Regions from separate parts of the Streptomyces sp. NPDC004284 genome, predicted to be linked through region 1. Evidence: riboswitches for the same ligand, from Rfam matches in the RefSeq annotation. Region 1 holds a riboswitch; each other region holds the start of a gene.
The links. Region 1 has a riboswitch for S-adenosylmethionine ahead of ACFYUS_RS37660 (IclR family transcriptional regulator). Riboswitches for the same ligand answer to the same signal wherever they lie in the genome.

Region 1 (7,146 bases):
CTGGAGCCACCAGCGGACGAGTTCCCAGCGGGCCGCTTCCCACGGGAGGCCGGTGGTGTCGGCCGGGAGGGCCTGGAGCAGGCCGAGTTCGTCCAGCACCTGGTCGAAAAGGGCGTCGGCCTGCTCGTGCTCGGAGCGTGACAGGCCGGCGAGGAGGGGGAGGGACTCCGTCTCGACGTCGAGGACCAGGGCCGTGAGGCCGGCCTCGATGAGCTGTTCCGGGTGGTGCCGTCGGCCGATCAGGCGTTCCAGGGCCAGCATCCGGAGGCAGACGACGGCTTCCTGTGTGCTCGTGGCGTACGGCGTGAAGGGCGTGGACAGGGTGACGTCGGCGCCCGGGCCGCCCTCGGCGACGTACGACCAGAAGCCGACGGTCGTACGGGCGAGGAGGCTGCTCGACCGGCCGGCGAATTCGTGGTGGATGTAGTCGGTGAGGTCGTTCCCGTACAGGATGATGTCGGTCTGGTAGACGGACAGGACGGGGTGCCCGTGCTCGCCCGCCGTGCCGGGCAGGTAGCGGTGTCCGTAGACCGGGACCAGTTGCGGCACGCTCTCCAGCTCGGTCCTCGCGACGCGCAGTGCCTCGGATGTCTCGGTTGGCCTCGGCGGCCAGGCGGGATGCCAGAACACGTTGTGCTCCACGTCGAAGAGCACGCCGTCCACCGGCCACGCCAGCCGCCCGGCCAGCTCCTCGGGGTCGCCGTTGCGCCAGTCGGGCCACCGTGACGAGCCGTGCGGGAGGCCGGCGGAGAGGAAGACGCGGTGGTCGGCCGCGAAGGTGAAACCGAACCGTGTCTCGATCGCGTCGAGTTCCCGCTCGGTGAGACCCGGTCCGATCTCGGTTCGGAGCATGCCCTGAAGGGCACGGGCGGCGTCCAGGGTCAGTCGTGGGGTCGGCGGCGTGTTCACGCCTGCCAGCGTAGGGAGCGGTACGGCCGCACATGCCAGGAGGTTGTGGCAGTCCGCTGTCTCGTCACATATTCGCTGCGACGGACTGCGACGGTCTCGGTACCGTGACGCCATGACGGACAGGGGAGAGCCGCAGGTCGTTGCGAACCGATGGGCCGACGTTTCGGATCCGGTGCCGGGAGGGCGTGGAGTCTTCCGGGACTTCTGCTCCTGCTTCGACCAGTCCAGGCCCCATCCGCGAGCCCGCGTCGGGTTCCACGCCGAGCGGCAGGACCCCACCGCGCCGGGCTGGCGGCGCCTGCTGGAGCTGGTCGAGGAGGCTGCCGCCGACGGGCGCGAGGAGTTCAAGCCGCTGATCGAGCTGAGCCCGGCGGAGCGGCGCCAGGTCATCACCCTGCCGCCGAGCATCGCCAGACTGACGGCGGTCAAGCACCTCGTGCTCTACGGCAGCAACCTGGTTCGGCTCCCGCCCGAGATCGGGGCGATGGCCAGCCTGGAGGAGTTCACCCCGTACACCTCCTACCGGCTGCACTGGTTCCCCTACGAGATCACCCGCTGCCTGCGGTTGACCCGCAGTACGGTGAGCACGCGAGCCCTCTTCGGCAACTTCAAGCTCCGGTCCCCCTTCCCGAAACTGACGTCGTCCCCGGACTCCCTCACGAGCCTCGATCCGGAGCGTCTGGATCCCGGGCGCTGGGGTCCTACAGCCCTCCAGGGCTGCAGCGTCTGCGACGGCCCGATTGCACAAGGCGGACTCCAGCAAGTGTGGATCTCCCTGCGCGTGGCCACGGACGTGTTGCCGCTACTGGTCAACGCCTGCTCGCCGGAGTGCGTCGCCTCCCTCCCAGGCGGTGCTGATGACCACATCCCCGCAGCCCACAGGGGCGGTCGAGTCGACCAGCCGCCGTCCTACTGGGACTGATCGGTGAGTCGGAGTTCGGTCGTCCAGACCCCGACAGGGTGGTCGCCCGGAGGCAGCCACAGCTGAGGCTGTGACGCGCGGTGCCTCTCGTCAGCCTGCTCGTCCCCGTGGAAGCGGCCATCGGGATCTGGCCACGCGACTTGCAGCACGGGCAGAGGCGGCCGCCGGTAGAACCCGATGGCCTGCCCGAAGAAGGTCCGGTACCAGCCGCGATCAACACGCCTGAGCGCGACGTGATAACCAGCGACAACATCGGGATGGCTCTGGCCGTCCGCCAGTGCCTCGCCCGCGGCGGTCTTCTCTCCAAGGGTGTCGAGCATGCGGTGCATGGCGTGGACATCGAGCCCGAACATGGCGAGTTCAGGTCCGGCGTACGTGTGCGCGAGGCCGATCGTGTAGGCGAATCCAGGACCGATCTCGTCTTCGGGAACCATCACGACGTGCCATCCGTGCTGTTGCACGTGCTTGATGACCGTCAGATCCATCTGGTCCGCCTCGTCCCCGGTCGCCGTAGTCATGGCAGAGGACACAGCGGCACTGGAACGGATCGTTGGTCATGTGCGGAGGGTACGAGGCGAGCGTTCACCTCGGGCAAAGGGGGCGGGAGGCGTACCCCTCTCGGCAGAAGGCGTCGACGAGGTCACCGGCCTGCTCGCACCAGGCGCCTCCCATCGGTGAGGGCGGCTGGCTGCCGGCCGCGGCAGGGCTTCTGGGAGCACGGCGGCTCACCGTCCACTTCTTCCCCCGCGACCTGGTCGACGCCCTCGCAGAGGGCTGGGATGGGACCTGGACGAAGTGCACGCCTTCGAGGAAGGCGGCCTCCCGCGCAGGCTGTGGTGCGTCACCCAGACCTTGCCCCGGTGATGGCCGGCCGGTGGAGTCGAGACCGACTTGTGTGACCCTCATGGTGCGGTGGGGGTCGGGCGGTTCAGTCTTCGCGGGACCTGGCCAGCGATGCCAGGATCGTGCGTATCGGGGGTTGATGCCGTCGCCAGGCAGGCCGTCGGTGGCCTGGCGTGAGGCGAGGTCGATGACGGTCGCCAGATAGAGCGGCTTCGCGTCGCTGACCGACGGGTAGGTGATGTGGCCGACGTACTACGTGTTCACCGCGACAGCGATGAAGTCACGGCCGATCAGATCCGGCGCCTTCGAAGCCGCCCGGTCCGCGAGGGTGGTGCGGTGCCGGCGGCGCAGACGCACCCCCTCGAGCCCGATGGTCCGCGTGATCCTCGCGACCCACTTGTGGTTCACCCCCCTTTGGTTCACCACCCTTGTGGTTCACCACCGGGCCGCCCTCGTCGCGGAGCTCGGTGGTGATCCCGGGGGCGCCGTAGGTGCCGTCGGAGTCCTGGTGGACCTTGCGTGTCCGGGCCGCGAGCCCGGCCTCGGCGATCCGCCGGGCCGCCCTTGCGGCCGCGGTGCGACGCCAGTGGTAGAAGCTCGATCGGGAGAGGCCGAGGAGGCCGGGGAGCCGCTTCACGCCGTGACGGCGCTGGTGATCTTCAACGAACCGGCAGCGGTTCACCAGCGCGCCTCCGTCGCGAAATGCCGGGCCGCCTTGCGGAGGATGTCGCGCTCTTCCTCCAGCTCACGAACCCTCTTCCGGGCAGCGGTCGGCTCCGCCCGAGCGTCGCCACCGCCCGCCTGAGCGGTGGTCGGCGGCGCGGAATGAACGCCGGGCCGGCGCCCGTCGGCGGCCCGGATCCAGTTCCGCGGCGTCTCGGTGTCCGCCCCGAGATCACCGGCGACCGACCTGACTGTCGCTCCCGGCCGCGACCGGTACAACGCAACCGTGTCCGCCTTGAACTCGGCGGGGTAGTGCTTCATCCCCACGGGGACTCGGTTCTCCTGGACCACCAAGATCCAAGTCTCTCCGGCGTCCAAAACCCGTGGTCAGGGCCCGAAAGCCCCCTGCCACACCGCCCGCCGACGAGCCACGCCTCGCCGGCGCCACATCAACAGCCCGCTCGAACCCCGCGAGAACGGACTGGAGAGACGGTACCCAGGCGGGGCGGACGGATCGGAGGCGCGGCGGCACAGACCGCCGGCCTCCCCGCATCCAGACGGCGTCGGCGTTCACCAGCGACAGGACGGCATGGCGGTTGCTGCCCAGCTCATGAGCCCCGGCCCGTCCGGCTGCCCGCAGCGGGCCGGCACGACCGTCCGGAGTCTCTTGCCCCACCCCGCTCCCGCGGTCCCGCCCGGATTCGGTTCACCCGCTGACGGCGTCACGGCTGACCTGACCTGCCGCCTTCCTGGGCAGGAAGCCATTGGCAGGTAACCCCGGGAGTCTTGTATGGTTCCTCGCGAATCATCCAGAGGGGTGGAGGGACCGGCCCTACGAAGCCCCGGCAACTCCCCGGTCGACTCGGCGTTCCATGTTCGCGCCGCGCCGTCGGGATCAGTGCCAACTCCGGCCCGCGCCAACGTGGCGCGGGAAAAGATGAGGAGACACGGTGCTCTCTGTGCTGCCTTTCGCCCCGGTTCCATCCGCCCCGGGCTTTCTGCGTACCCATCTCGTGATCGACGCGGCATATCGGCCGACTGCTTCGGCCCTTTCCCTCTGATCATCCCTGCCCTCCCCTGCGTGAGGTCGCCGCGCGCCATCGCTCGCGGACCGAGACTGGAGTACCCCTTTTCATGGACATTTCGGATATTTCTAGTGGTGTTGGCGTCCTCGACAAGGCCGCGGTGATTCTCGGTGCGCTGGCGTCGGGCCCCGCCACTCTGGCGGGACTGGTCGCCTCCACCGGCTTGTCGCGGCCCACGGCCCACCGGCTCGCCCTCGCACTCGAACGCCACCGCCTGGTCGGCAGGGACCTGCAGGGCCGCTTCGTCCTCGGCCCTCGACTCGGTGAACTCTCGGCCGCCGCGGGTGAGGACTGCCTGCTGGCCGCGGCCGGCCCGGTCCTCACCTCCCTCCGGGACGCCACCGGCGAGAGCGCGCAGCTCTACCGGCGCCAGGGCGAGATGCGCGTCTGCATCGCCGCCGCCGAGCGGACCTCCGGCCTGCGCGACATCGTGCCGGTGGGGTCCACGCTCCCCATGAAGGTCGGTTCAGCCGCCCAGGTCCTGCTGGCCTGGGAGGAACCCGAGCGCTTCTACGAAGGCCTGCAGGGTGCTCGCTTCACGGCCACCGCCCTCAGCGGCGTACGGCGCCGGGGCTGGGCCCAGTCGATCGGTGAGCGTGAACCCGGCATGGCCTCCGTCTCGGCACCGGTCCGCAACTCGTCCCACCGTGTCGTGGCCGCCGTCACGGTCACCGGCCCGATCCAACGCCTCACCAGACACCCCGGCGCCCGGCTCGCAAAGGCCGCCGTCGACGCGGCCGACCGCCTCACCGAAGTCGTCTCCCACCCCTGACCCCGGCAACACCACGTGAGGTCCCGCCTCTCCCCCGGCCTGCGTGTCCAGACTTCCCCGGCCTGATCGTCGCGAGGCCCTGTGGGCCTTGTGCGCCACGCCGAGGAAGACCGCACCACTGCCCTGGTCCCGCACCCCTACCCGGACGGCGCCCTGGAAGACCCGTATCGGCTCTCGCTGAACCATGTGGCCGCCGACGGTGACGGGCCTCGGACGGGCTTACTTGGTGAACCTCTTTCATCCCGCCTCTAGAGGGTTATAAGACCTGATCGGAGGGGGTGATGACGTGGCGAAGCCCCTCGTCGTCGATGGTGTGATCTCACCCAACACGACCATCGGCCGGGAGGCTTCGTTGGTTCCGTATCCTTCCACGCTCGACGTCCCGTACGAGCTGGTCGAGCATGTTTCGTGGCTCGTCTACGCCGGAAGGTGTGAACTGAACTCGCCCTGCCGACGGCTCGGCTGCTTCAAGCAAGCTTCACATGAAACACCGCCGGCACGGCATGAACGTTCAGGTCATCGCCCGACCCGACGGCACACCTCTGTGGTTCTCCCGCGCGACACCGGGACGCACCCACGACCTGACCGCGGCCCGTGCCCACAGCCGTCGTCCAGGCCTGCCTCACCCGGCAGATCCTCGTCCTCGCGGACCGCGCCTGCCAAGGCGCCGGCGCCACCGTCCGCACCCCCTATCACCATCACCACAGCATCCAGCCAGCCCGCCATCAGCAGTTCAACCGCGGCCATGCCCGACTCCGCGCCCCTGACGAACGCGTCTTCGCCCAGCTCAAGCAGTGGCGGATCCTACGCCGGGCCCGCTGCTCGACCAACCGCGTCAGCCGGCTCGTCCAAGCCGTCCACACCCTGCTGACCTGTGCCTCTTCAGGATGAAAGAGGTTCAGTCAGGTGCTCCACGATCCGCTCCAAGGCCGTCCCCGACAGGGCCGGAGCCCATTGCAGCCAGTGGTCAAGCCACTCAGCGTCCGTCATCAGGTCTGGTCATCCGCCTTCCCTGCAGACGGAGCTCGATCGAACTCGGCCCACGGGCTCTTGGACCGCGGGTCGTACCGTCTTTCGCCCCATTGCGCGGCCTTCCAGCCTCCCAGTCACCCGCCGATCCCCTTGCGCGTCCGAGAGGCACCTCCACGCCGATACCCGAGGTGGTCGCCCGACAGGCGCGGGAAGGGGCCGACACTGCCTACGGGTGCGGGTGGTCCGTTGTTCTCACGGTCGGGTCCGGGGCTGTGGTGCACCACGCGTGGGATCCGACGTCCGCCCGCCCGGCGGCTATACCTTCCGAGGGCAGGGCAGCATCATCACTTCACATTCGACCGTTAGGGCCGCCATCGTGACCGGACGCACCCCAGAGACGACCGAGAGCCCGAGACCGGACGAGTCCTTGGGCGAGCCGCGATGGCCGATGGCGGCGGCCGTCGTCACCGCCATGGTGCTGACCGTCCTCCTCCCCGACGACCTCCGTCTGGCACCTCGCTGGGTTCTCCCTGCCATCGAGGGACTGCTCCTGCTGGCGCTCATCGCCGGCGACCCGGGCCGGATCGACCGACGTACGGCCGCCTTGCGGAGCATGTCGATCGCCCTGGTGGGAGTTCTGGCCCTCAGTGCCGTCTGGTCGACCGTGCAACTGGTCGACGACATCCTCCATGCCGGGAAGGAGACCAGCTCCGCCACCAGCCTGCTGCAGACCGGCGGCACGGTGTGGGCCTGCACCGTCCTCGCCTTCTCCCTACTGTTCTTCGAGCTCGACAGCGGTGGGCCCGCCTCCCGCGCCCACCGCATGCCCTCCACCCCCGCCCTCGCCTTCCCCCAACAGCTCGATCCCCGGCTGAGCAGCACCGACTGGCGACCCCGCTATGTCGACTACCTCTACCTCGCGCTCACCAACGCCACCGCCTTCAGCCCCACCGACGTCATGCCCCTGGCACCCTGGGCCA
Region 2 (7,146 bases), on a different contig from region 1:
ACCGCGCGCGGGGTCAGCCACCCGGGGCCTTTCAGGGGCTGGGGCTGCGGGACCGGAGCCAGTAGCGCGTCGGCGAAGGCCTGGGCGGTCGGTGGTCGGTCCGCGGGCTCGACGGACATCGCGGCCCGGAGAAGCAGGGCGATGTTCGGGGGGAGGTCCACTCCGGCCGGGAGGGCCGGCAGGGTCGAGGCGGTCGGTTGGTCGGTCATGAGGGCTGTGGCGCGCCCGCCCGGGCCGAAGGGCTTCTGTCCGGTCAGCAGTTCGTAGGCCATGACGGCCAGCGCGTACACGTCGGCCCTTCCGTCGAACCCGCCGGTCTGGAAGGCCTGTTCCGGTGCCATGTACGCGGGCGTGCCCGTGGTCACCGTCAGCCCGGAGGCGTCGGCCAGTTGCTTCGCGCTGCCCAGGTCCGCCACCAGCACCGCGGCGGGCGCGGGGCCGGTGGCGAGCAGCATGTTGGACGGTTTGACGTCGCGGTGCACGACACCCGCCTCGTGCAGGACCTGGACGGCGTAGCCCGCTTCCGCGGCCAGCCGCAGTGCCTCCTGCGGGTCGCACCGGCCGACCCGGTCCTCCAGGGTGCCGCCGCGTACGTAGTCCATGACGAAGTAGGGCCGGTCCTCCTGCACCCCGACGTCGTGCACGCGGACCACCCGCGGGCTGGCGATCCGGCGCAGCAGCCTCGCCTCCGCCAGGAACCGCTCGCGCACATCGGCGTTGGCGGCCCAGTTGTCGGCCAGCACCTTCACCGCGACCTCGGTGTCGAGCTCCGGGTCGTAGGCCTTCCAGACCGTCGCGAAGGAGCCGGCTCCGAGCCGGTCCAGGAGGAGGTAACGGCCGAGCTTGCGCATGTGGCAGCATTCTGCCGGAGTCGAGGGGGAGTGGCGAACTCCCGTTCGGCGGGCGGGATGCCAGGCGGGACGGAACGGGGATCAGGGTGTTCGAGGAAGGCGAGCTGGAGCAGCTCGTGGCGGCTGCCCAGGCGGGCGACCCGGGGGCGATGGAGTACCTGCTGGCCAAGCTGCGGCCGATGGTGCTGCGCCGCTGCTCGCGCTTCCTGCCCCACCACGCCGACGCGGAGGAGGCCGCGCAGGACGCCCTCCTGTCCATCAGCACGCACCTGGGCGAGTACGGCGGCCACGGCTCCTTCCTGGGCTGGGTGACGGTGATCGCCTCGAACGCCGCCCGGTCCACCTACCGCTCGATGCGCCGACGCGCCGAGGACAGCCACGCCGACCTGCCCGAGTCCGTCGACCCGCGCACCACCAGCGTCATCGCCGGGAGCCGGCTCGACCTGATGGAGGCGTTGGCCGCGCTGGAGCAGCGGCACCCCACCCTGGTGGAGTCCTTCGTGCTGCGCGACCTGGGCGACCTGACCTACGTCCAGGTGGCCGAGCAGCTGGACGCCCCGTTGGGCACGGTCAAGGACCGCATCCACCAGGCCCGCCGCTTCATGCGCGAGCGCCTGGTCACCGGTCCGTGAGCGGCGGTCCCGCGAGGGGCGGCGGCCACGCCGTCGTCCGGACCCGGTCCGCCGTCGCCGCCCTGGTGGCAGCCGCCGCGCTCGGTCTGGTGACCGGCCGATTCGTCCTGCCCTCGCCCTCGGGCGCCGACGCGCACCCGCCGGAGCGGTCGGTCGCCGCGGTCGGCGGGGCGTCCCGGGGCGCGTCCGCTCCCGCGACGCCCGGCGCGTCCGCCCCGACGCCCGCGCCCTCGGCCTCCGGCTCCGGCTCGCCGACCGGTGCGACCGGGCCGGTGACGAAGGCGAACCTTCTGGGACCCGCGGCGTTCGGCCCGGACGCCGGCATCGGGAAGATCCACGTCACCGACCGGTACGGCGACGGGCACTACGCCAACGCGGCCTGCACCGGGGAGAAGACCCTCACGGAGACCCTGGGCGGGCCCGGCGCCCACTTCCGCGGACTGATGACCAGCCCCCGCACCGACCCGAGCGACCCCACGCTGGCCTTCGACGGCGCCGACCAGGTCGCCCGCGAGTTCGCCGCCGAGGCCCGGAGCCCTTCCCTGGCGCAGAACTTCGCCGACCGCCTGCTGCTGGAACAGGTGCCCTGCCAGGAGGAAGCGCCGGGGCACTGGGTCTACGGAAGGACCGCGACGCTGCGGCTCGCCCCGGACGTCACCGCGAGCTGGATGGGCGTCTACCAGGGATCCCTCAACACCACCGGCACGGCGCCCGAGGGCGTGGAGCCCTGCGGCGGCATCGCCGTGCTGCGCAGCGGCACCCACTACGGGGTGCTGGAGGTCGACGCCTGCCTGGGGACGGCCGCGATGGACCGCGTCGTCAGGACCGCTCTGTCACAGCTGTGAAACAGCCGGTCAGAGCTCCAACTTTCCCTCCCCCGGCGGCATCTCCCCCGGTTGTACGAGGACGCAGCAGGCGTCCCGACCAGCAGGGGGACCAGATGACCGAGAACCAGACCGTCCAGCAGAAGTCCGTTCGCCGCAACCGCCTCGCCGCCGCGGCCTGCTTCGCCGCCGCACTGATCACGGCCACCGTCGTCGGCACCCAGTCGGCCACCGCCGACGGGGTCGCGCACCGCACCGCGGCCGCCGCCGCCCGCTCGGCCGCGGTCGCCGCGCCCGGACTCGGCTCCGCCCACCTCGTCCAGAGCGAGGACTACGTCCAGAAGGGCCTGAACCCGGTCGGCGCGACCGTCGCGCTGACCGGACGCCAGGCGCTGTCCGCGTGCTCCGGCGAGGAGACGATGCGCGACCTGACCAAGGGCGGCGCCACCGCGTACGCGTCCGTGAACTGGACCTTCGACACCGACGGCATGCTGACCGAGTCGGCCGCGAACGCCCCCACCGGGACCGCGGCCGCCACCTGGGAGAAGCAGCTCGTCGCGCTCGTCCAGGACTGCCAGGACGAGCCCGCCGGCCACTGGCGCTACGGTGCGGCCCACACCCTGACCACCACCGGCGGCACCGCCCGCTGGTACCCGGCCTACAACGGCGACGGCACCGCCACCGGCGGGGTCGCGGTCCTGCGCAGCGGCACCAAGGTCGCCGTCGTCGAGCTCACCAGCCGGCCCGGCTACGCCCCGGCCCACGTCGAAGGCATCGCCACCGCGGCACTGAACCGCCTCTCCTCCTGAACGGCAGCCTGAACGGCAGCCCCGCCCCGCCCGCGCCGTCGGGCGGAGCGGGGCTGCCGGCTCACCGCTCCCGCAGTGCCTCCAGCTGGTCCAGGAACCACCGCTGCGGCGGGTGCGCCGTGGCCGTCGCCGCCAGGCGTTTCGTGCGGTCCGCGCGTTCCGACGGGGGCATCGTGAGGGCCGTGTGGAGGGCCTCCGCCGTTTCCGAGACGTCGAAGGGGTTCACGGTCAGGGCGTCCTCGTGGAGTTCCTCGTACGCCCCCGCCTCCCGGGAGAGGACCAGCGCGCAGCCCGTCTCGGAGACGACCGGTATCTCCTTCGCGACCAGGTTCATGCCGTCGCGCACCGGGTTCACCAGGGCCACGTCCGCGAGGCGGTACGCCGCCAGGGAGCGGGTGAAGTCGTCCTTCACCGAGACCAGGACCGGCTGCCAGTCCGCCGTGCCGAATTCGGTGTTGATCTCCTCGGCCAGGTCGCTCACCGCCGTCGTGTACGACCTGTACGACTCCAGGTCCTGGCGCGAGGGGTACGCCGAGGCCAGGTGGACGACCCTGTCGCGCCATTCGGGGTGCGCGGTCAGGAGTTCGCGGTAGGCCTGGAGGCCTCGCAGGATGTTCTTCGAGAGTTCCGTGCGGTCCACCCGGACGATCGTCCTGCGGTCGCCGATCTCCGAGCGGAGCCGCGCCAGCCTCTCGTCCACCTCCGGGCGGTACGCCAGTGCCCGCAGTTCCTCGCCGTCCACGCCCAGCGGGTGCGCCGCGACCTCCGTGCGCCCCAGGTCGCCCGCGCCCTCCTCGAACGCCTTCGCCCAGGCCCGGGTGTGGAAGCCCAGCCGGTCCGCGCCCAGCATGCCCCGGAGGAGTTCCCCGCGGATGTCCGCCGGGAGCATGCCGAGGTACTCCGGGGACGCCCACGGCGTGTGCGTGAAGTGGGCGATGCGCAGGTCGGGGCGGAGGTCGCGGAGCTGCCCGGGCACCAGCGCCAGGTGGTAGTCCTGCACCAGGACCGCCGCCCCCTCCGCCGCCTCCGCCGCCAGCGCCTCCGCGAAGGCGCGGTTGTACGTGCGGTACGACTCCCAGCGGCGGCGGAACCCCGTGTCGAAGACCGGCTCCCGCGGGATGTCGTACAGGTGGTGGTGGAGGAACCACAGCACCGAGTTCGCGATGCCGTTGTACGCGTCGGCGTACACGTCCGGGGCGATGTCCAGCATCCGTACGCCCTGCTCGGCGACGCCCCGCCGGACCGCTTCCCTGTCGCCCTCGCCGAGCGCCGCGCACACCCAGAGGCCCTCCCGGGCGTCGATGGTGCTCAGGGCCGAGACCAGGCCGCCGCCGCCCCGTCTGGTGTCGAGCGAGCCGTCCTCGGCGAGCACGTACGAGACCGGGCCCCGGTTGGATGCCACGAGCACAGTAGCCATGTGGCGAACCTAGCCCGTCCCGTAAATGCTCAAACGTACGTATACGAGACGAGCCGATCCGGCCACGCGGCGTCGTCGAGCGTCACGCCACGCGGCGTCGCGCGTACTCCGCGATCTCGGCGATCGGGGGCCGCTCCTCCGTGTCCACCGCGTACGTCCGGGGCTCGAAGCCCTGCTCGCCCCGCTCGAACTGCGTCAGCCGGGGCCGTACGAGATGGCCCCGGGACAGCCGCAGCTGCGCCGTCCGGTAGATCGCGGCCGCCATCCGGCCCAGCGCCTGCCCGTCCTGGTGGCGGTGCTTGCGCACGCCCACGTCCACCTGCGCGAGCGCGTCCAGACCCACCGTGTGCAGGGCGTCCACGAGCAGGCCCAGCTCCACTCCGTAACCGACGGGGAAGGGGAGCCGTTCGAGGAGGGAGCGGCGGGCCGCGTACTCGCCGCCCAGCGGCTGCACGAAGCCGGCCAGCTGCGGCCAGTGGAGGTTCAGGAGCGGGCGGGCCACCAGCTCCGTCACCCGGCCGCCCTGACCGGGGGTGTCTCCGAAGGGGCGGTCGTACATCGCCTTCACGAAGTCCACGTCCGGGTCCGTGAGCAGCGGGCCCACGATTCCCGTCACGAAGTCCGCCGAGAAGTCCCGCAGGTCCGCGTCCACGAAGCAGACCACGTCCCCGTTCGTCACCATCAGTGACCGCCAGAGCACCTCGCCCTTGCCGGGGACCGCCGGTATGCGGGGGAGGATCGCGTCCCGCGCGACGACCCGCGCGCCGGCCGCCGCCGCCACCTCCGCCGTACGGTCGGTGGAGCCCGAGTCGATCACCACCAGTTCGTCGACGAGGGGGACGGACTCGGTCATCAGATCGCGGCGGATCACGGAGACGATGTCCCCGACCGTCGCCTCCTCGTTCAGGGCGGGCAGGACGACGCTGACCGTCGTCCCCCGTTTGGCGGCGAGCACCCGGTCCAGCGGGCGGTCGGACACGGACCAGGACCGCCGGGCCAGCCAGCGCTCCACTTCCTCCAGCAACGTGATCTCCATCTCGCGGATCGGACGTCGGTCTCCACCTTCGAGGCCTTCGGTTACAGTCTTGAACAACGCGGATGCCCGATGCATGTCGGGGTGCCGCCCGCGTCTCACAATCGAATACCGCTCATCCAGAGGGGCAGAGGGAAACGGCCCGTTGAAGCCCCGGCAACCCTCCAGTCGGTTTGTCTCGCACAGCGAGGTCCCCGGCTAGGGAAGGTGCCAAATCCGTCTCATGGCGAAAAATTCGTCATGGGAAAGATGAGGAGAAAGGGCCTCGCCTCCATGGCTGTACAGACCGCTACCCCCGCAACCTCCGTCGACCTCGGTCCCGCTTCCGGGCTCTCCTGTCGCGAATGCGGTGAAGTCTTCCCCCTCGGCCCGATCTTCGCCTGCGAACTCTGTTTCGGACCGCTCGAAGTCGCGTACGACCTTCCCACCGGCGACCCCGAGGCGCTGCGCAAGCGGATCGAGGCCGGCCCCGCCAACATCTGGCGCTACGCCCCGCTGCTGCCCGTCCCCGCCGACGTCGCCGAGAAGCCGAACCTGAACCCCGGCTGGACCCCGCTCGTCAAGGCCGACAACCTGGCCCGCGAGCTCGGCGTCGCCCCCGGCAAGCTCTTCGTCAAGGACGACTCCGGCAACCCGACCCACTCCTTCAAGGACCGGGTCGTCGCCCAGGCGCTCGAAGCCGCCCGCGCCTTCGGCTTCACCACCCTCTCCTGCTCCTCCACCGGCAACCTGGCCGGAGCCGTCGGCGCCGCCGCCGCCCGCGCCGGCTTCCGCTCCTGCGTGTTCATCCCGCACGACCTGGAGCAGGGCAAGGTCGTCATGGCCGGTGTCTACGGCGGTGACCTCGTCGCCATCGAGGGCAACTACGACGACGTCAACCGCTTCTGCTCGGAGCTCATCGGCGACCCGCTCGGCGAGGGCTGGGGCTTCGTGAACGTCAACCTCCGTCCGTACTACGGCGAGGGCTCCAAGACGCTCGCGTACGAGATCTGCGAGCAGCTCGGCTGGGTCCTCCCCGACCAGCTCGTCATCCCGATCGCCTCCGGCTCCCAGCTCACGAAGATCGACAAGGGTCTCCAGGAGCTCATCAAGCTCGGCCTCGTCGAGGACAAGCCGTACAAGATCTTCGGCGCCCAGGCCGAGGGCTGCTCCCCGGTGTCGGCGGCCTTCAAGGCCGGCCACGACGTCGTACGGCCCCAGAAGCCGAACACCATCGCCAAGTCGCTCGCCATCGGCAACCCGGCCGACGGCCCGTACGTCCTCGACATCGCCCGCCGCACCGGCGGCGCCGTGGAGGACGTGAACGACGAGCAGGTCGTCGACGCCATCAAGCTCCTCGCGCGGACCGAGGGCGTCTTCGCCGAGACCGCGGGCGGCGTGACCGTCGGCGTCACCAAGAAGCTCGTCGAGGCCGGTCTCATCGACCCGAACCTCACCACCGTCGTCCTCAACACCGGCGACGGACTCAAGACCCTGGACGCGGTGGCCGACACCTCTCAGGCGACCGCCACCATCCGCCCGAGCCTGGACGCGTTCCGCGACGCCGGCCTGGCGCTCTGAGCCGGCCCGCCCTCCTGGCC
Region 3 (7,146 bases), on a different contig from region 1:
ACCCGTACGGCACGGTGTTCTACCTGACCACCGGCTTCCACGGACTGCACGTGACGGGCGGTCTCATCGCCTTCCTGCTGGTCCTCGGCCGGACCTACGCCGCCAAGAGGTTCACCCACGAGCAGGCAACCGCCGCCATCGTCGTGTCCTACTACTGGCACTTCGTCGATGTCGTCTGGATCGGCCTCTTCGCCACGATCTACATGATCAAGTAATCGGTTCCGCCTCCACGGCGGACCGAGACATCCAGCAAGCATCGACGCAGAAGATCCTGACACCGGGGTAATCCGTGAAAAAGCTCTCCGCACGACGACGCCATCCGCTGGCGGCGGTCGTCGTCCTACTTCTCGCGCTGGCGGCCACTGGGGGGCTGTACGCCGCGTTCGCGCCCGCGGGCACGGCGAAGGCCGATGAAACCGCCCAGTCCCTCGCCATCGAGGAGGGCAAGAAGCTCTACTCCGTCGGCTGCGCCAGCTGCCACGGAACCGGCGGTCAGGGCACCACTGACGGCCCGTCCCTCGTCGGCGTCGGTTCGGCCGCGGTCGACTTCCAGGTCGGCACCGGCCGTATGCCGGCCCAGCAGCCGGGCGCCCAGGTCCCGCGCAAGAAGGTCATCTACTCGCAGGCCCAGATCGACCAGCTCGCGGCGTACGTGGCCTCCCTCGGCGCCGGCCCGATCGTGCCGACCGAGGGCCAGTACAGCCCTGACGGTGCCGACATCGCCAAGGGTGGCGAGCTGTTCCGCACCAACTGTGCCCAGTGCCACAACTTCACCGGCGAGGGTGGCGCGCTGACCTACGGCAAGTACGCCCCCAGCCTCGAAGGCGTGGACCCGAAGCACCTCTACGAGGCCATGCAGACCGGCCCGCAGAACATGCCCTCCTTCCCCGACACGACCATGCCGGAGAAGGAGAAGAAGGACATCATCGCGTACGTCCAGGCCGTCAACAGCGACAATTCCGCCAGCCCGGGTGGTCTCAAGCTCGGTGGCCTCGGCCCCGTCAGCGAGGGCCTGTTCGCCTGGGTCTTCGGTCTGGGTGCGCTGATCGCAGTTGCCATCTGGGTCGCGGCCCACACCGCTAAGGCCAAGAAGTCATGAGTAGCCAAGAGATTCCAGAAGAGACCCTGCCGGCAGGGCAGGACACCGCGCACGGCGCGGTGAAGGTCGCCGACGACCCGTTCGCCGACCCGGGCCTCCCGCCCCACAAGCCCCGCATCCAGGACATCGACGAGCGGGCCGCCCGCCGGTCCGAGCGTGCGGTCGCCTTCATGTTCGCGCTGTCGATGCTGGCCACCGTCGGCTTCATCGCCTCGTACGTGATCTTCCCGGTCGACGAGATCGTGTACATCTGGCCCATCGGCCACGTGTCCGCGCTCAACTTCGCCCTGGGTCTGACCCTCGGTGCCGCCCTCTTCTTCATCGGCGCGGGCGCGGTCCACTGGGCCCGCACCCTGATGTCCGACGTCGAGGTCGCCGACGAGCGTCACCCGATGCAGGCGACGCCCGAGGTCAAGGCGAAGGTCATGGCGGACTTCGCGGCCGGTGCCGCCGAGTCCGGCTTCGGCCGCCGCAAGCTGATCCGCAACACGCTCTTCGGAGCGCTGGCGATGGTTCCGCTCTCCGGCATCGTCCTGCTGCGTGACATGGGCCCCCTGCCCGAGAAGAAGCTCCGGACCACCATGTGGACCAAGGGGCTCCAGCTCATCAACATGAACACGCACGAGCCGCTGCGTCCCGAGGACGTCGCGGTCGGCTCGCTCACCTTCGCGATGCCCGAGGGCCTCTCGGAGCACGACGAGCACTTCCAGACCCAGATCGCCAAGGCCGCCCTGATGATCGTCCGGATCCAGCCGGAGGACATCAAGGACAAGCGCGAGCTCGAGTGGTCGCACGAGGGCATCGTCGCGTTCTCGAAGATCTGCACCCACGTGGGCTGCCCGATCTCCCTGTACGAGCAGCAGACGCACCACGTCCTCTGCCCGTGCCACCAGTCCACCTTCGACCTCTCCGACGGAGCCCGCGTCATCTTCGGCCCGGCCGGTCACCCCCTTCCGCAGCTGCGGATCGGCGTGAACGACAAGGGCTTCCTCGAGGCGCACGGCGACTTCGAAGAGCCCGTCGGTCCTGCCTTCTGGGAGCGCGGATGAGCACTGTGACCAACACGCAGAAGAAGGCACCCGCCGGTGAGCGGGTGGCCGACTGGGCCGACGGTCGCCTGGGGATCTACACGCTGGCCAAGGCCAACATGCGGAAGATCTTCCCGGACCACTGGTCCTTCATGCTGGGCGAGGTCTGCCTCTACAGCTTCCTCATCATCATCCTGACGGGCGTCTACCTGACGATGTTCTTCCACCCGTCGATGAACGAGGTGGAGTACGTCGGACCGTACGTCCCGCTCCAGGGACAGCTGATGTCCGAGGCGTTCAACTCGACCATGCACATCTCCTTCGAGGTGCGCGGTGGTCTGCTCATCCGGCAGATCCACCACTGGGCGGCGCTGATCTTCCTCGCCGGCATGTTCGTGCACATGATGCGCGTCTTCTTCACCGGCGCGTTCCGCAAGCCGCGTGAGATCAACTGGCTGTTCGGCTTCCTGCTGTTCTTCCTGGGCATGTTCACCGGCTTCACCGGTTACTCGCTCCCGGACGACCTGCTCTCCGGCACCGGTGTCCGCTTCATGCAGGGCGCGATCCTGTCCGTGCCGGTCCTCGGCACGTACCTGTCGATGTTCCTGTTCGGCGGCGAGTTCCCCGGCGGCGACTTCGTCGCCCGGTTCTACTCGGCGCACGTGCTGCTGCTCCCCGGCATCATGCTGGGCCTCGTGGTCGCCCACCTCATCCTGGTGTTCGTCCACAAGCACACGCACTTCGCCGGCCCCGGCCGGACGAACGAGAACGTCGTCGGCATGCCGCTGCTGCCCGTGTACATGGCGAAGGCCGGAGGCTTCTTCTTCCTGGTCTTCGGTGTCATCGCGGTCGTCGCGGCGATCGCCTCGATCAACCCGATCTGGGCCATCGGCCCGTACCGCCCGGACCAGGTGTCCACCGGCGCCCAGCCCGACTGGTACATGGGCTTCGCCGAGGGTCTGATCCGTGTCATGCCGGGCTGGGAGATCAACCTGTGGGGCCACACGCTGGTCCTCGGCGTGATGATCCCGCTGGCGATCTTCCCGGCGGTCCTCGCGGCCATCGCGGTCTACCCGTTCATCGAGTCCTGGATCACCGGCGACAAGCGCGAGCACCACATCGCGCAGCGCCCGCGCAACGCTCCGACGCGCACCGCCTTCGGCGTCGCCTGGATCACCGCGTACATGATCATGCTCGTGGGTGGTGGAAACGACCTCTGGGCGACCCACTTCCACCTGTCGCTGAACTCGATCACCTGGTTCGTGCGGATCTTCTTCTTCGCCGGTCCGGTCATCGCGTTCGTCGCCACGAAGCGGATCTGCCTCGGCCTCCAGCGCCGCGACAAGGACAAGGTGCTGCACGGCCGCGAGTCGGGCATCATCAAGCGCCTGCCGCACGGTGAGTTCGTCGAGGTCCACCAGCCGCTCAGCCAGGGCGAGCTGCACCGCCTCACGGCGCACGAGCAGTACGAGGCGGCTGAGCTTCCGCCGGCCGTCGACGAGAACGGCGTCGAGCGCAAGATCGGCCGCATGGAGAAGCTCCGGGTCAAGCTCAACAAGGGCTACTACGGCGACGACAGCCAGGTCGCCAAGCCCACGGTCGAGGAGTACAAGGAGATCCAGAGCGGCCACGGCCACCACTGATCCCCCTGAACACCTGACCTTGTAGGTGTCGCCACGGCGAGAGCCCCGTCCATTCGATGGACGGGGCTCTTTGCCGTCCCCGGAGGTCGATAGGGTGGAACCGTATCCGTCACGTGATCATCACAGGAGCTGCCATGAGCGCTGCGACCCCCGCTGGAGGACCTACGTCGGCGGGCCGCTCCTGGCCCGTCCTGCTGAACGGTCTCCTCGACGGCCAGGACCTCACCGCCGACGACACGGCCTGGGCGATGGACCTGATCATGAGCGGCGAGGCGACCGACGCGCAGATCGCCGGATTCATGGTGGCGCTGCGCGCCAAGGGCGAGACCGTGCAGGAGATCGCCGGCCTCGTACGGACCATGTACGCGCACGCCAACGTCATCGAGGTGCCCGGGAAGACCGTCGACATCGTCGGCACCGGCGGCGACGGCGCCAAGACGGTGAACATCTCCACGATGGCGTCGATCGTGGTCGCCGGGACGGGTGCCAAGGTCGTCAAGCACGGCAACCGCGCCGCCTCCTCCGCCTCCGGCTCCTCCGACGTCCTGGAGAAGCTCGGCGTCAACCTCAACCTGAGCCCGCGGAGGGTCGCCGAGGTCGCCGACGAGGCCGGCATCACCCTCTGCTTCGCGATCAAGTTCCACCCCTCGCTGCGGCACGTCGCCGCGGCCCGCGGCCAGCTGGGCATCCGGACGACCTTCAACGTCCTCGGTCCGCTGACCAACCCGGCCAAGGTGCGGGCCCAGGCCGTCGGCGTCGCCGACCCGCGGATGGCGCCGGTCGTCGCCGGGGTCTTCGCCGAGCGCGGCAACTCCGCCCTCGTCTTCCGCGGCGACGACGGCCTCGACGAGCTGACCACCACCTCCACCTCCCGGGTCTGGGTGGTCAAGGACGGCGGCGTCACCGAGGAGCGCTTCGACCCGCGGGACGTCGGCATCGAGCTCGTCCCCCTGGAGGCCCTGCGCGGCGCCGACGCCTCGTACAACGCCGACGTGGCCCGCCGGCTGCTCGCGGGGGAGACCGGTCCGGTACGGGACGCGGTGCTGCTCAACGCGGCGGCGGCGCTCACCGCCCTGGAGCCCGGCACGGGCACCCTGGCGGAGCAGCTGAGTGCCGGCATCGCGAAGGCGGCCGAGTCGATCGACTCCGGCGCGGCCCGCCGCTCCCTGGAGCGGTGGATCGCCGCCAGCAACGCCTGAGGTCGTATGAACGGAGCATTGCGACCCCGTCCCGGATGCCGGGACGGGGTTGCGGCGTAGAGATCGTCTGGCATAAGTTCTGAAACAGGTCATGAGTGACAGCTGCAAGGCCCCGGCCGGCTGTCCGGCAACCCTCCGTCCGTGGCGGGGTGCCCCGGGTGAAGACCAGGCCGTACGAGCAGAAGCCTGCGGCAAGCGCGGACCCCTGCGCCACACCTTGGGGTCCTTGGTCCTCTAGGGAGCGTTGTCTCGTGAGCAAGCGAATGCGTTAGGGCCCTTTCGGCCCCTCTTCCCCTCTCCACCCGTAGTGCGGCGCAGCCCTTCGCGCGCTGCCGCCCCGCGGGCCCCTTCACGCCTTTTCGCGCCCCTTTTATGCCGGGAGATACCGCCATGTCCGCACGCCCGAACGCCGCCACCGTCGAGACCGCTGCCGCCGCCGAGTCCACCGACCCCTGCTGCGCCGCCCCGCTGCCGGTCCTCGGCCGGGACGTCACCGTCCCGCTCGTCACCGGCGGCGAGGTGACCTACGCGGCGCTCGACTACGCGGCCAGCACGCCGGCCCTCCAGCGGGTCTGGGACGACGTCGCCGCGTACGCCCCGTACTACGGCAGCGTGCACCGCGGCGCCGGCTACCTCTCCCAGCTCTCCACCGACCTCTTCGAGAACAGCCGCGCCACCGTCGCCGAGTTCCTCGACTGCCGCCCCGGCGACCAGGTCGTCTTCACCCGCTCCACCACCGACTCGCTCAACCTGCTCGCCGCCGTGATTCCCGCGGACTGCCAGGTCTTCGTCTTCGAGACCGAGCACCACGCCTCCCTGCTGCCCTGGCGCGACGCCCGCGTCACCTACCTCAACGCGCCGCGCACCCCGCGGCAGGCCGTCGAGACCCTGGAGCGCGCCCTCGCCGACCGCGACCCCTACGGCCCGGCCCTGGTCTGCGTGACCGGTGCCTCCAACGTGACCGGTGAGCTGTGGCCGGTGAGGGAGCTCGCCGCCGCCGCGCACGCGCACGGTGCCCGGATCGTGCTCGACGCCGCCCAGCTCGCGCCCCACCACTCGGTCTCCGTAAGGGAGTTGGACGTGGACTGGGTCGCCTTCTCCGGGCACAAGCTGTACGCGCCCTTCGGCTCCGGCGTGCTCGCCGGGCGGGCCGACTGGCTGCAGGATTCCGAGCCCTACCTCGCGGGCGGCGGAGCCTCCCGCAAGGTGGCCCGTCGGGCCGACGGTGGTGTGGACGTGGAGTGGCACACCACCGCGGCCCGGCACGAAGCCGGTTCGCCGAACGTCATCGGCGTCTACTCCATCGCCTCCGCCTGCAAGGCGCTCACCGAGGCCGGCTTCGACTCCCTCGTCGCCCGCGAGCGGCACCTGATCGCCAAGGTCCGCGAGGGCCTCGCCGAGGTGCCCGAGGTGCGCGTCCTCTCGCTCTTCGGCGACGACGCGCCCCGCGTGGGCGTCATCTCCTTCGTCGTGGAGGGCTGGAACAGCTCCCACTTCGCCGCCGCGCTCTCCGCCGAGTACGGCATCGGCGTCCGCGACGGTCTCTTCTGCGCCCACCCGCTGGTCCGCACCCTGCTCGGCAGCGACCCGCAGGACCCGGGCGAGTGCGGCGCCCCCGAGGCGAACCCGGGGGAGCGGTCCCTCAACGCCATCCGGGTGAGCTTCGGCGCCGGTACGCCGGACGAGCACGTGGAGCGGTTCGTCGGCGCCGTGAAGGAGCTCGTCCGGGACGGCGCGCAGTGGAAGTACCGCACCGAGGACGGCCGCTGCGTCCCGGACCGCGGCTGATCAGCCACTCGTACGGGTGAAGGGGGCCTCCCGGCCGGGAGGCCCCCTTCAGCCATGCCGCGTGCGCGGTGTCAGGACTCCAGGCCGATGGCGAAGGCCGCCTCCAGGTCGTGCTGGGAGTACGTGCGGAAGGCGACGTGGGTGTCCGTGGCCTCGACGCCCGGGATCTTGCTGATCCGGCCGGGGATCACGTCCGCCAGGTCGTCGTGGCGCGGCACCCGGACCATGGCGATCAGGTCGTACGTACCGGTGACCGAGAAGACCTCGCTGACGCTGTCGAGCGCGGCGATCGACTCGGCGATCTCGGGGATGCGGTCCACGCTGGTCTTGATGAGCACGATCGCGGTGATCACGGCTGGCTTTCTCCCTCGGTCGCCGCGGCTGGGGCT

Region 2: it holds a riboswitch for S-adenosylmethionine, as region 1 does, so the genes downstream of both, thrC (threonine synthase) here and ACFYUS_RS37660 (IclR family transcriptional regulator) in region 1, are expected to answer to the same signal.
Region 3: it holds a riboswitch for S-adenosylmethionine, as region 1 does, so the genes downstream of both, ACFYUS_RS21045 (aminotransferase class V-fold PLP-dependent enzyme) here and ACFYUS_RS37660 (IclR family transcriptional regulator) in region 1, are expected to answer to the same signal.

What each region holds. Positions count from the first base shown of each region.
Region 1 covers NZ_JBIAMJ010000026.1:53,574-60,719, forward strand. The annotation lists gene ACFYUS_RS37630 (hypothetical protein) at 1-909, opposite strand, end outside; gene ACFYUS_RS37635 (leucine-rich repeat domain-containing protein) at 1,022-1,831, shown strand; gene ACFYUS_RS37640 (DUF4262 domain-containing protein) at 1,819-2,316, opposite strand; gene ACFYUS_RS37645 (hypothetical protein) at 2,927-3,082, opposite strand; partial or broken gene ACFYUS_RS37650 (IS3 family transposase) at 3,114-3,356, opposite strand; gene ACFYUS_RS37655 (transposase) at 3,353-3,688, opposite strand; SAM riboswitch class I at 4,140-4,281, shown strand; gene ACFYUS_RS37660 (IclR family transcriptional regulator) at 4,472-5,194, shown strand; partial or broken gene ACFYUS_RS37665 (transposase family protein) at 5,481-6,085, shown strand; gene ACFYUS_RS37670 (hypothetical protein) at 6,594-7,146, shown strand, end outside.
Region 2 covers NZ_JBIAMJ010000011.1:107,067-114,212, reverse strand. The annotation lists gene ACFYUS_RS26205 (serine/threonine-protein kinase) at 1-851, opposite strand, end outside; gene ACFYUS_RS26200 (RNA polymerase sigma factor) at 938-1,483, shown strand; gene ACFYUS_RS26195 (hypothetical protein) at 1,480-2,328, shown strand; gene ACFYUS_RS26190 (hypothetical protein) at 2,424-3,116, shown strand; gene ACFYUS_RS26185 (trehalose-6-phosphate synthase) at 3,178-4,533, opposite strand; gene ACFYUS_RS26180 (glucosyl-3-phosphoglycerate synthase) at 4,616-5,557, opposite strand; SAM riboswitch class I at 5,679-5,822, shown strand; gene thrC (threonine synthase) at 5,816-7,126, shown strand.
Region 3 covers NZ_JBIAMJ010000007.1:383,911-391,056, reverse strand. The annotation lists gene ACFYUS_RS21070 (heme-copper oxidase subunit III) at 1-215, shown strand, start outside; gene ACFYUS_RS21065 (c-type cytochrome) at 290-1,099, shown strand; gene ACFYUS_RS21060 (Rieske 2Fe-2S domain-containing protein) at 1,096-2,148, shown strand; gene ACFYUS_RS21055 (cytochrome bc complex cytochrome b subunit) at 2,145-3,770, shown strand; gene trpD (anthranilate phosphoribosyltransferase) at 3,905-4,969, shown strand; SAM riboswitch class IV at 5,057-5,173, shown strand; gene ACFYUS_RS21045 (aminotransferase class V-fold PLP-dependent enzyme) at 5,360-6,757, shown strand; gene ACFYUS_RS21040 (Lrp/AsnC family transcriptional regulator) at 6,829-7,110, opposite strand; gene ACFYUS_RS21035 (rhomboid family intramembrane serine protease) at 7,107-7,146, opposite strand, start outside.